4 regions of the Desulfohalovibrio reitneri genome follow, and region 3 is predicted to be linked to each of the others. Evidence: predicted binding sites of a transcription regulator. Region 3 holds the regulator's gene; each other region holds the start of a gene.
What was found. Region 3 encodes sigma-54, which starts transcription at its own class of promoters, with help from an activator protein. Its sites were predicted from a motif close to CTGGCACGGNNNNTGCTT; they were not measured.
Positions count from the first base shown of each region.

Region 1: a site for sigma-54 is predicted at 2,111-2,128, ahead of N911_RS0101730 (YeiH family protein). Genes of this name have one in related genera too.
Region 2: a site for sigma-54 is predicted at 2,098-2,115, ahead of N911_RS18600 (Spy/CpxP family protein refolding chaperone). Genes of this name have one in related genera too.
Region 4: a site for sigma-54 is predicted at 2,202-2,219, ahead of flgB (flagellar basal body rod protein FlgB). Genes of this name have one in related genera too.

Region 1 is NZ_JOMJ01000003.1:301,119-304,991, reverse strand. Features, by position in the region: gene cutA (divalent-cation tolerance protein CutA) at 1-123, shown strand, start outside; gene N911_RS0101740 (carbohydrate kinase family protein) at 124-1,047, shown strand; gene N911_RS17295 (PEGA domain-containing protein) at 1,143-1,919, opposite strand; gene N911_RS0101730 (YeiH family protein) at 2,207-3,873, shown strand, end outside.
Region 2 is NZ_JOMJ01000003.1:1,212,956-1,216,828, forward strand. Features, by position in the region: gene N911_RS0106370 (two-component system sensor histidine kinase NtrB) at 1-1,237, opposite strand, end outside; gene N911_RS18600 (Spy/CpxP family protein refolding chaperone) at 1,426-2,046, opposite strand; gene N911_RS0106385 (hypothetical protein) at 2,355-2,678, opposite strand; gene N911_RS17395 (periplasmic heavy metal sensor) at 2,934-3,473, opposite strand; gene N911_RS0106395 (NifU family protein) at 3,790-3,873, shown strand, end outside.
Region 3 is NZ_JOMJ01000003.1:868,362-872,234, reverse strand. Features, by position in the region: gene rapZ (RNase adapter RapZ) at 1-471, opposite strand, end outside; gene N911_RS0104680 (PTS sugar transporter subunit IIA) at 492-941, opposite strand; gene hpf (ribosome hibernation-promoting factor, HPF/YfiA family) at 954-1,493, opposite strand; gene rpoN (RNA polymerase factor sigma-54) at 1,506-2,915, opposite strand; gene lptB (LPS export ABC transporter ATP-binding protein) at 3,098-3,820, opposite strand; gene N911_RS0104660 (LptA/OstA family protein) at 3,817-3,873, opposite strand, start outside.
Region 4 is NZ_JOMJ01000003.1:105,636-109,508, forward strand. Features, by position in the region: gene fliF (flagellar basal-body MS-ring/collar protein FliF) at 1-901, opposite strand, end outside; gene fliE (flagellar hook-basal body complex protein FliE) at 942-1,277, opposite strand; gene flgC (flagellar basal body rod protein FlgC) at 1,290-1,730, opposite strand; gene flgB (flagellar basal body rod protein FlgB) at 1,734-2,141, opposite strand; gene N911_RS0100790 (tetratricopeptide repeat protein) at 2,496-3,062, shown strand; gene N911_RS0100795 (IMP cyclohydrolase) at 3,217-3,822, shown strand.

The DNA of each region.
Region 1 (3,873 bases), 570 kb from region 3:
GTGACCGAACTGCACCCGGACGACGTGCCCTGCGTCACGGCCATGCCGGTGCTCAAGGCCAACCCGCCCTACGCCGAATGGGTGGAGGAAATCTGCGCCCGGTCCGACGAGGGAGAGGCCTAGGTGAACATCTTCGTCTCCGGCTCCCTGGCCCTGGACCGCATCATGACCTTTCCGGGGCGCTTTCAGGACCACATCCTCCCGGAAAAGCTGCACATCCTTAACATCTGCTTCCTGGTGGAGGGCCTGGAGGAGCGGTTCGGCGGTACGGCCGGGAACATCGCCTACAACCTTTCCCTTCTCGGCGAATCGCCCACCATCCTGGCCACGGCGGGCAAGGACTTCGACGACTACGCCAAGCGGCTGCGCGCACTCGGCCTGACCATGAAGGGCATCCGCCACGTGGCGGACTTCACGGCCTCGGCCTACATCACCACGGACCAGTCGGACAACCAGATCACCGGCTTCAACCCCGGAGCCATGAAGCGGCCCTCGGAGTTCGACTTCGACCGCGTCCCGCCGGGCGACGCCCTGGCCATCGTCTCGCCGGGCAACGTCACGGACATGGTGGAGTATCCCCGCAAGCTGCGGGAATTGAAAATCCCCTTCCTCTTCGACCCCGGCCAGCAGATCCCCGCCCTTTCCGGCGAACAGCTGGCCTCGGCCATCGAGGGCTCGGCCGCCCTGGTCTCCAACGACTACGAACTGGAAATGATCATGAAGGCCACCGGCCTGGGCGTGGACGGCCTGCTGGAGCTGACCTCGGCGGTTGTCACCACCCTGGGCGGCGAGGGCTGCGTGGTGCGCGAAAACGGCGGGGAGAAACGCGTTGGCGCGGCCAAGCCCGACCGCGTGGCCGACCCCACCGGCGCGGGCGACGCCTTCCGCGCGGGTTTGATCAAGGGGCTGGCCGAAGGGCGCGGCCTGCCCGACGCCTGCCGCCTGGGCGCGGCCTGCGCCTCCTTCTGCGTGGAGTTGCCCGGCACCCAGGAACACACCTTTTCCATGGAAGAGTTCCAGACCCGGCTGGACACGGTGCCCGCCTAGCAAACCTTGCGGCCGGAAATGCAAAAGCCCCGCACGGCTCGCCGTGCGGGGCTTTTGCGCGTTCATGTTCCGCGCCGTCCGGCGCGGTGCGGCCGTTATTCCGAGGAATCGGAATCCGAGTCGGATTCGGAGTCCGAGCCGGAGTCGCCTCCCGCGGCTTTCTCCAGCAGGTCCACGGCCTCCAGCCCGGCTTCCACCGGGTTGACGTGCACGCCCACGCTGGCGCTGGTGGAGGTCTTGGTTTCGCTGTAGGAGCCGTCGCCCTCGTGGTGCTTGGAGGTGTGGCTCTTCTTCCAGGTCTTGTCGCCGCCCACGGTGGGCCCGGCGGCGGCCGCCTCCTTGGCCACGTCCTTGAGGGTATCCTCGGGGTTGTCCTCGATTTCCTTGGTCATGGTGGCCGGCTCGGTGGTTTTCACGTTGTCCGCCTCGGCCACCTTCTTGGCGCCGGACGCCGCGCCGCCCACGGGCGTCATCTTCACCACCACGGAAGTGGGAGACAGGTCGTAGGCCATGCCGTTGCCTTCCTGATAGCCCGCGCTGAGCAGGGCGTTGGCCACCGCACCCTCGGGGTTGGCCCCGTTGGCGCTGGCCTGAAGGCCCTCGGCCGTGGCGTCGCGGGCCACGCCCGCGGTGTCGTAGACCTGCTTTATCCGCACGTCGGACTGCTCATAGCCGTCGTGCTTCAGGGTCAACACGTGCGCCTGGGTCCGGGTCAGGGTCACCTCGCACGGGGTCTGGCAGACCTCCTTGCCGTCGGCGAAGACCGTGGCCCCCGCGGGATTGCTACTCACCGGAATATTCTGCGTGGCCGGCCCGCACGCGCCCAGCCCCAACGCCAGCACGGCCAACAGAATAAGATTGCTCCACTTCATGGTACCACCCTCCAAACGATTGATTCTGGAAAGCCCCAAGTACACGGACTCGAATCTGGCCACAAGAAATATCATCGCCGGAGTCTGAAACTGCCAACCCCACTTGCCCAGTTGCCAATCCAGCTTTGCACACCCGCGAGCCGCTCAACAAGTATAAACAAATATTTCAGAATATTAACTCCTTGTCCAAACTGGCACGAGGCTTGCCTATGGGGTTTCCCGAATGGGAAACAGCGGGCGACCCCAGGCGGGCGCAGCCCGAAAATCACCAAGGAGGAATGTGGCTGATGTCTGAGGAAACCAAGAACGACGTTGTCGTTGACGAGGCGGGCAGCAAACTGTCCGACCTCTGGAAAAAGGAGGATTACTGGGCCATCTGGCTCGGTTTCTTCCTTCTCATCGTGGGCGGGTTCATCTACCTGAACATGCAACCCGCGGGCATGCAGGAGACCTTCGCCCAGGCAAACCAGGTCATGGAGCAAGAGGCCGAACGCGCCCCCTTCAAGACCGTGGCCTACTACGAGGCCACCCTGGAGAAGGAGAAGATCAAGGCCCGCAACTCGCCCATCGGCAAGTCCATCAAGTCCTTCCTGGGCAAGCCCAAGGGCTGGACCACCAACCCCCTCAACGCCTTCATCATGTCCGAGGCCCAGGCCGAGGCGCTGAACCAGAAGAACATGCCCAGGTTCGAAGCGGCCCAGCAGCGGGCCATGGAGGCCAGGCAGGCCGCCCTTGAAGCGCAACGGGCCGCTGCCGGTGCCAACTTCCAGGACCAGGCCCTCAACGAGCGGGCCCAGAACCAGATCGAGAGCTGGCTGCAGGCCAAGGCCGCCGTGTCCTCCGCCAAGAAGAAGGTCTCCCACTCGGCCTACAACCTCATCCCCACCCTGCTGGCGCTGATGGTGGTCATGGGCCTGTTCTTCGCCGTGGGCATCCGCTTCATGGGCAAGGACGCCAAGGGCTTCATCAAGGGCTTCGTCTTCGTCTTCGGCCTGGCAGTGGTGGCCTACCTGATGTCCTCACAGACCACCATGAAGCAGTACGGCATTGGCTACGCCGCCTGGGCCATCGCCATCGGCATGCTCATCTCCAACACCGTGGGCACCCCCAAGTGGGTCAAGCCCGCCCTGGAGGTGGAGTTCTTCATCAAGACCGGCCTGGTGCTCCTCGGCGCCGAGGTGCTCTTCAACAAGGTCATCGCCATCGGCGTGCCCGGCATCTTCGTGGCCTGGGTGGTCACCCCCATCGTGCTCATCTCCACCTTCATCTTCGGCCAGAAGGTCATCAAGCTGCCATCCAAGACCCTGAACATGGTCGTCTCGGCGGACATGAGCGTCTGCGGCACCTCGGCGGCCATCGCCACGGCCGCGGCCTGCCGCGCCAAGAAGGAGGAGCTGACCCTGGCCATCGGCCTCTCCCTGATCTTCACCTCTATCATGATGATCGTCATGCCCATGATCATCAAGGCCACGGGCATGCCCTACATCCTTGGCGGCGCCTGGATGGGCGGCACCATCGACGCCACCGGCGCGGTGGCGGCCGCGGGCGCGTTCCTGTCCGAGAAGGCCCTGTACGTGGCGGCCACCATCAAGATGATCCAGAACGTGCTCATCGGCGTGACCGCCTTCGGCGTGGCCATCTTCTGGTGCACCAAGGTGGAGTGCAAGGAAGGCCAGAAGGTCTCCTGGATGGAAATCTGGCACCGCTTCCCCAAGTTCGTGCTGGGCTTCCTCACCGCCTCCATCGTCTTCTCGCTGATCTACACCTCCCTGGGCACCGACGCGGGCTTCACCCTGGTCGACCAGGGCGTGCTGCGCGGCCTCACCCGCATCTGCAGGGGCTGGTTCTTCTGCCTGTCCTTCGCCGCCATCGGTCTGGCCACCAACTTCCGCGAGCTGAAGCACTACTTCAAGGGAGGCAAGCCCCTCATCCTGTACGCCACCGGGCAGTCCTT
Region 2 (3,873 bases), 340 kb from region 3:
TGACCTTGTTCAGCCTGTCCGCCTCGCGCACCATGGTCTCGGCGTACTCCTCTTCCGGCGCGCGCCCGGCGAACTTCTTGCGGAAGAACTGGGCGAAGCCGCGCAACGAGGACAGGGGATTGCGCACCTCGTGGGCCACGCCGGCCGCCAGCCGTCCCACGGCCGCCAGCCGCTCGGAACGGGCCAATTCCGCCTCCAGCCGTCCCACCTCGGTGCGGTCTCGCAAAAGCATCAGGCAACCGCCCTCGCCGGGCAATTCTTTGCGGATGACCTCCAGCCTGCGGCCGGAAAGCTCCATATGGGAGGCCCCCCGGCAGAGGGACACGCCGGGCATGACCTCGGCCAGTGGCCGCCCCACGGCCTCGCCGCCCAGCATGTCGCGGGCGGCCGCGTTGGCCGCGGTCACGTCGCCGGAAGCGTCCACCCGCAGCAGGCCGTCGGGCATGGCGTCCAGCAGGCCGTGGTGCACGCGCTCCAGGGCGGCCAGCCGCCGCCCCGCCTCGCGCCGCCGGGCGTAGGCCGCGCCCATGAAAATCAACAGTCCGCCCGCTCCGGCGGTGAAACCGGTGGTCAGCCAGGCGGTGCGCCGCGCACCCCGGTAGCCCTCCATGAATTCCCCGGCCCCGAGCCCCACGGCCAGGTGGATCGGCTCCCGGCCGCCCGGCTCGCAGCCCATGCCGGGATCCATGGAGCAGACGTTGGACAGGACGCGCCCTCCTGGTATGATGGTCATGTATACTTCCTGTCCAGGCAGGAACCCGGACCAGCGTTCCCTGACGTCCAGGGCCCGCGCCGCTCCCGGCGGCAGGTCCACGGCCTCGCTCCCCTCTCCGCGCAGGACGGCGAGTTGCCGTCCGTCACGCCCCAGCAGGGCCATGAAGCGTACGTCCGACTCGCCCGCCACCTCGCGGAAGAAGGCGCCGGCAGTGGCCAGGATATCGGGATCCGCCGCCTCGGTCCCGTCCGGCGGCGGGCGGCGCTCCCGCCCTTCCCGCATGTGGTTCCGCCCCATGTGGCCCATGTGCCCCATCATGCCTGGTCCCATGAAACGGCGGGTCAGGCCCCCGCGCACCCCTCTGGCCACCACTTCGGAGGCCAGTTCCAGGTGTTCCTCCATGAGATGGCGCTGCCGCCGCACTCCGTCCCAGGTCACGGCGGTCACGGCCAGACAGGCAGCGGCGATGGCCGCCCAGGCGAGCCACGTGGGCAGGCCGCCACGGTCGAGGCGGAACTCCATCTAGGCCTCCGCCCGGAACCTGCCGGGAAGGCGGACATGTGTGGAAAAGACGGAAAAATGGATCATATTGCTTTGTCTCTGCGCAAAGAATCGGGCCGCCTCATCGCCATACAGTTCCGCCGTGGGCCTGACAAGGCGCGGGGCCCGGCGGCCGTCCGCCGGGCCCCGCATCGCGGCATACTTTCCGCCTAGTAGTCGTTCATGCGGCCCTGGCGGCCCCGGGAGTCGTAGCCGTTGTACTCATCGTACATCATGCCCCTGCGGCCGTTGTAGCCGTCATGCATCATGCCCGGCCTCATGTGGCGGCCCTGGCCGTCGTGCATCATCCCGGGCCCCATGTGGCGGCCCCGGCCGTCACGCATCATCCCTGGCCCCATGCGGCCACGGCCGTATCCGTCGTTCCAGCCGGGACAACCCTCCAGGTAGACCGCATCCCCCAGGGCGTTCCGCAATTCGTCGCGCATGGCCCGGCGCTGCTGGCGCAGTTGGGTCTGCAGCTCCACGATGTCCTTGGTCAGCTGCTCCACCTTGGCCTGGTCGCCCTGGCCGGAAGCCATGAGGTGGTCCAACTGCGTGCGTTTGGCCCACAATTCCTGGCGGGTGGCGAAAATCCTGTCCTGGTGTTTGTCCATGATCTCCCGCGCCTGTTGCCGCTGCTCGTCGCTGAGGTTCCGCTGCCCCTGGTAGGAATAGCCCGGGCACTCGCCGTAGTAGCCGCCTCCGCCCCAGCGTTGCGCCTGGGCGGGTACGGCCGCCAGCAGACCGAGGGCCAGCGCCAGGGTGGTCAACAACATCGTCTTGCGGGTCATGTCGTCCTCCTCAAGGGAAAATGGTTTCGCCGTCCGCTGCAACAAAAAAATAAGCAGACGACGTGCCAAGGCGTCTTTCCCCTGTATTATTGGAAAGTTGCCGCACTTTCCGCATCCATCGACGCGCAGACTTGTGCAACATCCCGCACAGCTTCGCCGACAATACGGACTCTCCCCATTTCTATCAGATGGAGGGTGCGGATGCGAGGGTCTGGATTGTACGCATTGCTGGTGGCAAAAAAAGGCCCGGCGGATATTCCGCCGGGCCGCCTGTACTTCCCCCCGAAACCGGAGGTTCGGACTGTAGCCTAGTAGTTCCAGCCGGGGCAGCCTCCGCCTCGGCGGTGGCCGTAGCCCGTGGCGCGGCCCTGGCGCATGCCCTGGCCATGGTTCCAGTTCCCGGCCTGGTCATACCGGTTCATGTGGCCCCGGTAGTGGCCGCGCTGGCCGTTCATGGCCGCGTTGCCCTGGTACCGCTGGTTGTACTGCCCGGTATTCCGGCCGTTGTAGGCTTGTTCCTGGTTGTAGCCGTTGTTTTGTCCGAAGCCGACGCCGTTCTGCGCCAGGGCGGGGATGGCCGCCAGGGCGATGACGAGGGCTGCGGCCAGAAGAAGCATGGTCTTGCCTTGCATTGTTTTCTCTCCTTTCTTTCCTTGCGTTTCAGTATACATAAAGCAGAGAGCGTGCCAAGACGACAGCCTAATAATTTCAAGTATTTAGACAGGAGGGCATTTTCTGTGATGTGCACGCGATGTGCAATTCTCCGCACGCCTTGTGCATCCGGGTGCACCCCCCCCCAACGTGAAGAGCCCGGCGGCCTGGGCCGCCGGGCTCTCCGGTTTGGGGTTCAAGGATGAGGAGGATGGAGGGTATGTGGACAGGAGCTCCTACCAGGTCATGCAGGGACCGTAGCCCATGCCGTGCCCCATCATGCCGTGATGGGGGCCACGGTGGTAGCCACGACCATAGCTGTTGTTGGCGGCCACATCGCCCAGCTTCTGGTTCAGTTCCCGCCGCATGGCTTGGCGCTCCTGGAAGAGTTGTCCGCGCAGATCGGAGATTTCAGTGGTCAGCTGCTCGACCTTCCCCGGGTCGGCCTGGCCGGAGCGGGTCAGGGCGTCGAGCTGGGTGCGCTTGGCCCAGATGTCCTGGCGCAGCTGGAAGAGCTTCTCCTGGTGCTTGTCAATGATCTGGTCAAAAGTCTTCTGTTGCTCCGTGGTCAGGGCGGGGCCGCCGTATCCGGGGCCGCCGCGCATGGAGCCGGGACCTCCGCAGCCATAGCCCTGGGCGTGGCCGTAGCCCGGGCCGCCGTGTCCGTAGCCGGAACCGTGGCCGGGTCCGCCGTGGTTGCGGGCCATGGCCGGGACGGCGGCCAGCAGGCCCAGGGCCAGAATCGCCGTGATGAAAATGGATGTACGCTTGGTCATGTCTCTCTCCTTGCTTGATGTGCAACGCGTCGTCGCCATTGCCCAGGAGAGAGGCAGAAGCCGTGCCAAAAATGAAAAAATAGTCATAACGAATACTTACCCAATGCGCACCCGCCGCATCCGCCCGGGTTGTGCGAAGCGCTGCACCAGCATGTGCAAACGGGTGCACAAATGTGCACGGCGAAGGGCGCGCGTCCCGCCGGGGCTTGCCTCGGCGCGCGTGGAGGGTATGATGGCCCGTCCACTCCCGCCCGCTTGATTGACAAGCCCGGGGGGAGGGGCTACCTGACCACCAACCGCAACCAAGGAGCGTGGCATGCGCGAGAAGGTCGAAGCCGCACTGGAAACCGTCCGTCCCAGCCTGCGGGCCGACGGCGGCGACGTCGAACTGGTTGAGATC
Region 3 (3,873 bases):
AGCACGCCGCAGATCGTGGATGGAATAGGTGGTGGTGTCTATGACCAGGCTGGCCTGGGAGCGCAGGGGGGACAGGATGCGGCGCTCCTCGGCCAGGGCCTGCTCCAGCCCCATGTCCTCCTGCTCCAACGGATGCGGCCTGCGCGTCTCGTGGTAACGCCGCAACAGTTCCCCGGTCTCGGCCTCAAGAAAGACGATCTGGGTCCGCAGCCCTTGGGAGGTGATCTCATCGGCCGCGGCGTTCCAGTCGTCGAGAAAGTCGTGCTGGCGGATGTCCATGCCGAGGGCGAGACCACGCGTGTTGCGGTGGTCCTGGCCCTTGTACAGAGAAGCCAGCTTGGGAACCATGCCCACGGGCAGGCCGTCCACGCAGAAGAAGCCCATGTCCTCGAACACGCGCAGGGCCGTGGACTTTCCCGCTCCGGAAAGCCCCGTGAGGATGACGATGGGGAAGGCCGGTCCGTGCTCCATTGCCGTCTCGCTACCGCCGCTCAGGCGTTGTGCAGAAGCTCCCACAAATCCCCGGCGTCTTCCGCTGAAAGGAAGGAACGCCGGAAGTCCTCGTCCTTGAGCAGCCGTGATATGTGGGCCAGAATGCGCAGGTGTTGCCCGGCTGCGTTTTCCGGCGCAAGCACCATGAAAAAGATATGGCAGGGCTGCTGGTCCAGGGCGTCGAACTCAACCCCCCGGGAGCTGCGCCCAGCCACAAGAATGATATCCTCGAGTTCGTCGATCTTCCCGTGGGGTATGGCCACGCCGCCGCCAATGCCGGTGGTCCCCAGCTTCTCACGCTCCATGAGTACGCGCCGGGCCTTGTCCGCGTCCACCTCGGGCTGCTCCTGGGCCAGAGGCTGAATCAACTCGCTCAGCACCTCCGCCTTGCTGCCCGCCTGCAGGTTAGGGAGCACGTAATCGCGTCGCAGATAGTCGCCGAGTTTCATTCGCTCCTCACTCTACGTCGAGGCAGGATCAATCAGTCCGAAGTCCCCGTCGTGACGCCGGTAGATGACATTTATCCTCGAAGTCTCCGCGTTTCTGAATACCAGAAAATCGTAATCCAGCGACTCGAGCTGCATGGCCGCCTCTTCCTCGTCCATCGGCTTGGGCTGGAAGGAATCGGCACGCACGATCCGCCGCTCCGCTTCCTCGGGCTCGGGAGCGACGTCCACTGGTCCCGCTTCGGTCTTGGCCGGGCGGCGCACCATCTTTTGCTTGTCCCGGAGCTTCTTGATCTGGGTGAGCACCTTGTCCAGCACCAGATCAATGGTGGAGTACATATCAGCGGTCTGCTCCGAAGCCGAAATGTAGAGGTTGTCGTCGCTGACGACGACCTCCGCAGTCTGGTTGACCCTCTTCTGCACGGAAAGATTGACCTGCACGTCGGCGCCGTCACTGTTGGTGAGCAGCTTCTCCAGCTTGCCGAAGCGCTTGTGGGCATACTCCTTGAGGTGGTCGGACGGCTCGAAGTCCATGAAATTAAAGGCGATGTTCATTTCATCTCCCACTCAGAATATCTGCTTTCGCTTGCTTGACGAGGATATCCCAAGGGCGGTGCGGTACTTGGCCACGGTGCGACGGGCGATGTTCACATGCAGCCTGTCCTTGAGCATGTCCGCGATCTTCTCGTCGGACAACGGCTTCTTGGGGTCTTCCTTGTCGATGAGTTGCTTGATGAGCGCCTTGACCGATTCGGAACCCACCTGGGAGCCATCCTCCATCTCCAGCGCCGAATTGAAGAAGAACTTCAGCTCGAACGTGCCGTGGGGGGTAGCCACGTACTTGTTGGTGGTAATCCGGCTGACTGTGGATTCATGCATGTTGATGTCGTCGGCCACGTCCTTGAGAATAAGCGGCTTGAGATGCGTCACGCCTTCCTCGAAGAAATCACGCTGGAAACGGACGATGGACTCGATGACCTTGTAAAGGGTGCGCTGGCGCTGATAAAGGCTCTTGATCAGCCAGACCGCCGAGCGCATGCGCTCCTGAAAATAATCCTTGCTCTTGCCGCGCTCGGCGGCCATGCCGTCCATGTAAAGGGAGTTGAGGGTCAACTTTGGCAACCCTTCCTCGTTGAGGACGATAACGAACTCGTCGTCGTATTTATAGACGTAGGCATCCGGGCTGACGTACTGCGGCTCACCCGTTCCGAAACTGGCCCCGGGCATGGGGTCGAGTGACTGGATGACGTCGAGGTATTCCTTGAGCTCGTCCAGGCTGAGCTTGAACTTGCGGGCCAGCGGCTTGTAGCGCTTTTTCTCCAGATCCTCCAAATGGTCGGAAACCAGAGAGCGGAGCACCGGGTCGTCCATGCCCAGCACGTCCATCTGCACCAGCAGGCACTCGCGGGGGTCTCTTGAAGCCACGCCTACAGGATCGAACCGCTGCATGGCCAGGATAACCGACTCCACCTTTTCGGGAGAAGAGCCGGATTCACCGGCGATGTCTTCCACGCTGGACATGAGGTAGCCGGAAGGATTGAGGTTGCCGATGACGTGCTCTCCCACGTTCATGGCTTCCTCGTCGAAATCCGAGAGCCGCATCTGCCAAGCCAGGTGTCCCTCCAGGGAAGGCTTGGCCGTGAGTCTGGCCTCGAAGCTGAGCCCCTCTTCGGGAGACTCCGCCTCGCGGGCCCCGGACTGCCGGGCCGACGAGGAAAACTCCCCGAGGTAGTTCTCCCAGTCGGCGTCGCGCATGAGCGCCTCACTTTCGCCGTCTGTCCTCGAATCCTGCGGCTGTTCGGCATCGCCCTGGTCTTCTGATCCTTCCTCCAGGAACGGGTTTTCCATGAGCTCTTGCTGCACCTGCTCCATCAGTTCGACCCGCGAGAGTTGCAGCAGTTTAATGGCCTGCTGCAGTTGCGGCGTCATGACAAGCTGTTGGCTCAGCTTGAGCTGTTGTCGCAGTTCAAGGCCCATGAATCATTCATTCCCTTGACGGGAGGCGTCCGCCCGATAGGCGGGAAGCGGAAGGCTCCACTGTTGGTAGAATCGAAAAAATCGCTTCGTCCGGCACTCGGGCTGTATGCCACAGAGCGGGGCGGGATGCAACGACAGCAAGTCTTTATTGACGCGATATTTTACCCGGTTGGCACGATTTTTCACAGACAGAACTCGCTCCCAAGATACACCTTTCTGGCCTTGGGATTGGCGGCGATTTCCTCCGGCGATCCATTCAGAATGATGGTGCCTTCAAAGACGATGGAGGCGCGGTCGCAGATGGAGAGGGTCTCGCGCACATTGTGGTCCGAAATGAGGATGCCGATGCCCTTGTCCCGCAGGGCACGGATGATGAGCTTGATATCATCAACCGCCAAGGGATCGATGCCGGCGAACGGTTCGTCCAGCAGGATGAACTTGGGTCTGCGAATCAGCGCCCTTGCGATTTCCAGCCTGCGGCGCTCTCCTCCGGACAGATGATACGCTTTGGAATCCTCCAGCCTGGAAATGCCTAGCTCCTGGAGCAGGGAATGCTTCCGCTTCTCCCGCTCCCTCCTGGATAGGTCGGTGTGTTCCAGGATGACGTCCATGTTCTCCCCCACGGTCAGCTTGCGGAAGACCGAGCTTTCCTGGGGGAGGTAGCTGATGCCGGCCCGGGCGCGTTCGTGCAGGGGCCAGGAGGTGATTTCCTCATCGTCCAGGTAGACATGGCCGCCGCTGGGCTTGATGACACCGAGCAGCATGTAGAAAGTGGTGGTCTTTCCCGCGCCGTTGGGACCGAGAATGCCTGCGATTTCCCCCTGCTCCAGGGAGACGTCCACTCCGCGGACCACTTCCTTGGCGCCGTAGCGCTTGCGCAGATCGAGGCCCGCCAGGAGGCTCATTTGCCCTGCTCCCCGCCAAGCTTTTTGTCGTCGGTGAAGAAGAGCGCTTCAAC
Region 4 (3,873 bases), 760 kb from region 3:
TGGTCTCGGAGGAGCGGGTCTCGGAGCGGACCACGGTGTTGTCCGGGTCGTACAGCTCCTTGGTGATGGTTTTCTGGGAGAAGTCCACCTTCGGGTTTACCCGGGCCACGGCCTTGCCGGGGCCGCCCACGATGGGCATGAGCAGCTGCTCGATGCGCTGTTCCAGGCTGCGGGCGATCTGCTTCTTGTAGTCCAGCTGGGCCATGGTCATGCCGGAGACCGAATCCTCGGCGTCCGGCTGGAAGAGCACCTGGCCGCGGGTGTCGGCGATGGTGATGTTGGACTTGTCCAGCCCTTCCACCGAGGAAGCCACCAGGTTGACGATGGCCTGGACCTGCTTGCCCTCGATCTCCTGGCCCTCGACCAGCTGCAGCACCACCGAGGCGGTGGGCGGGGCCTCCTCCTCGATGAACAGGCTCTTGGCCGGAATGGCCAGATGCACCCTGGCGCGCTCCACCTCGGGGAATTCGGTGATGGTGCGGGACAGCTCGCCCTGCAGGGCGCGCTGGTAGTTGATGCGCTGCACGAAGTCGGTCTGGCCGATCTGCACGTTGTCGAACAGCTCGAAGCCCATGCCCTGCCCGTGGACCACGCCCTCGCCGGCCACCTTGAGGCGGATGTCGTAGAGTTGGTCCGCCGGGACCAGGATGGTGGTGCCGGAGTCCTCCAGCTTATGGGGGACGTTCTGGCCCTCCAGCACGCCGACCACGCGGTTGGCGTCCTCCGGCGAGAGCTTGCTGTAGAGGACCTTGTAGTTGGGCTGGTTCAGCCAGTAGACCATGAGGATGAAGGCCAGCACCACCGAGGCGGCCAGGCCGCCGATGAGGATGCGCTGGGCCGCGGTCCGGCCCCCCCAGAAGGAGGTTATCTTTTCCCAGGTGTTGTTCAAGGCGGCGGACATCTGCTAGCTCCCGTACCGTGGTGGTGTGACCGCGCGTCCCCTACAGGGACATGCGCATGATTTCCTTGTAGGCGGTCATGACCTTGTTGCGCACGGCCGAGGTCATGCTCATGGCCACCCCGGCCTTCTGCAGGCTGATCATCACTTCATGCACGTTGGTGTTCTTGCCTGTGGCGAAGTTCTCCACCATGTCCACGCCCTTGAACTGCTGCTCGTTGACTTCCTTGAGGGAGTCCGTGACCGTCTCGGAAAAGGAACGGGGCTGTTGCTCGGTCTTCTGGACCTGGGACTGGACCTGCTGCATCTTCTGCTGCCGGTCCTGGGCCACCTGCTGGTAGGCCTTGAGCGCGGCGTTGCCGATGGGGGTTACTGCCATGACGATGCCTCCTTATCCCTGTCCGATGAGCACGGCCTTGCCGTACATCTGCTTGGCGGCCTCGATGGAGGCGGCGCTGGCCTCGTACGACCGCATGGCCGTGATCATGTTGGCCATCTCCTCCACCACGTTGATGTCCGGGAAGAGCACGTAGCCCTCCTCGTTGGCGTCGGGGTGGCCCGGGTCGTGGACTTCCTTGAAGGGACGCTGGTCCTCCACCACGCCGGAAACCTTGACGCCCTGCAGCTCGCGGTTGTTGGCGTCCCACATCTCCTTGGAGAAGGGTGAGTAGACGTCGGTGCTCTCGAAGTTGAGGGACTTGCGCACGTAGGGCGTGCCCTCGGGCGTGCGCGTGGTGTTGATGTTGGCCAGGTTCATGGAAATGATGTTCAGGTAGCTGCGCTCGGCGGAAAGACCCGAGGCGGCCACGTCCAGTGCGCTCATGAAGTCCATGGCTTACTTGCTCCCGTCCATGATGATTTTGGTCAGGCCGTCGAAATGTTTTTTCATGAGTGTGGCCAGGGTGTTGTACTGCATGGCGTTCTTCTGCATGGTGGCCATCTCCTTATCCAGGTCCACTTGGTCCTCGCCGTGGGTCACGCGCACGTCGAAGCCCTTGTCCACCGCGGCGTCGAAGGAGGTGGGGTCGAACTTGGAGGGCATGTGTTCGCCGTTGGTGCGCGTCATCCTTCCCTGGGCGTCCTGGTTGAGCGCGTTCTGCAGCTCCTTCTCGAAATGGATCTCCCTGGGCTGGTAGCCTGGGGTGGTGATGTTGGCCAGGTTGCCCATGACGAGGTTTTGACGCTCCAGCCTCAGGTCCATGGCCTTGTGCATGAGGTTCATGTAGGGCGTGAAAAGCTTCATGGGGCGTTCTCCTTGGTCCCGGGCCTCCCTGCGGGGCTTTCACGGGATTCGCGGCGGATAAAGCAAGAGCCATTCCATGCCACTCAAGTGCCATGAATAGCAGGGTAAAAATTGTTTTGGAGGGGTTTCGGAAGAGGTGGGGGAGCCCACCTCGTCAAAGGGATGGCCTCAAGTCGGGCCGGTGCGTGTCCGAAAACGGAATGCGGCTGGACGATTTTGGCGCCGGGGTGTTTGGCATGATGGTTGCTTCTTCCCCAGCGCCCGGCTCCAACCGGGAAAAACCATCCGGGCCGCCAGCGGCCCAAAACGATCCCAAGGGGCTGTTATGGGAACGGCCCGCGGACGGAGGGAGTCATGAGTCACCTGGACTACGAGATCAACAAGGAACTGGGCGAGTGCTACCTCTTCATGGGCGACCTGGAGAAGGCGGAGGAGTACTACCAGAAGGCCGCGTCCTCCAATGGCGTGCACCCCGACCCCTATCTGGGACTGGCCACCATCGCCGTGCACCGTGGCCATCTGGACGCCGCGCTGCACCTGTACGAAAAGGCCGCCGACATCCAGACCGACGACAAGTCGCTCTCCGGCATGGCCCTGTGCAAGTCGGAGATGGGCATGGAGGAGGAGGCCTTCGGCCACTTCGCCGCCGCCCTGGAGAAGAACCCGGAGAACATGATCGCCCTGTACGGCATCATCCGCCTCGGCCACGCCCTGAACCGGCTGAACGAGGTCATCCCGCACCTGGAGAGCTATCTGGAGCTTGACCCGCACAAGCACGAGATCCGTTTCTCCCTGGCGGGCTGCAAGATGAGCCTGGGCGAGAACGGCGACGCGCGGCAGCACCTGGAGCGCATCGTCGAGGCCGACCCGGAAAACGACGCCGCCAGACAGCTTTTGGACCAGCTGCGCGAAGCCGCGTAGCCGAAAACGGTCCGACAGACTCCCCTCCCATCCGGCGTTCCGCCCCCGGCCCGAAACGGGCCGGGGCGGGGCGCACCGGGCGCTGGAGAGGGGCCCGGCTTGCCAAGCCGGGGCAAATCCGGCACAGTTCCGCTCTCAAGAAAGGAGACTGTGCATGGACTTTTTGCCTGTTCGGCGCGCCCTTCTCAGCGTTACGGACAAATCCGGACTTCCCGAGTTCGCCAAATACCTGGCCGACGCCGGGGTGACGCTGGTTTCCACCGGCGGCACCAAGCGCATGCTGGAGGAAGGCGGCCTGCCCGTCACCGGCGTTTCCGAGGTGACCGGCTTCCCCGAGATCATGGGCGGACGCGTCAAGACGCTGCATCCCCATATCCACGCCGGGGTCCTGGCGGACAAGGACGAGCCGGACCACCTCTCGACCCTTTCCGAACTGGGCATCGAGCCCTTCGACCTAGTCTGCGTCAATCTGTATGACTTCGCCGACGCCGCCCGCAAGGGACTGGGCCTGCGCGAGGCCGTGGAGCAGATCGACATCGGCGGCCCCACCCTGCTGCGGGCCGCGGCCAAGAACTACCACTCCATGCTGGTAGTCCCCTCGCCGGGCCACTACCAGCGCGTGCGCGAGGAACTGGCGGAGAACGGCATGCGGGTCTCCCTGGCCCTGCGCAAGGAACTGGCCGCGGAGACCTTCCGGCGGGTCAGCAAGTACGACGCCCTGATTTCCGACTACCTTTTCCGCACCGAGGAACAGCCATAGCGACCAAGGTCCAAGGCCACACCGAAGGCCTCAAGCCATCCCAGCTCAAGG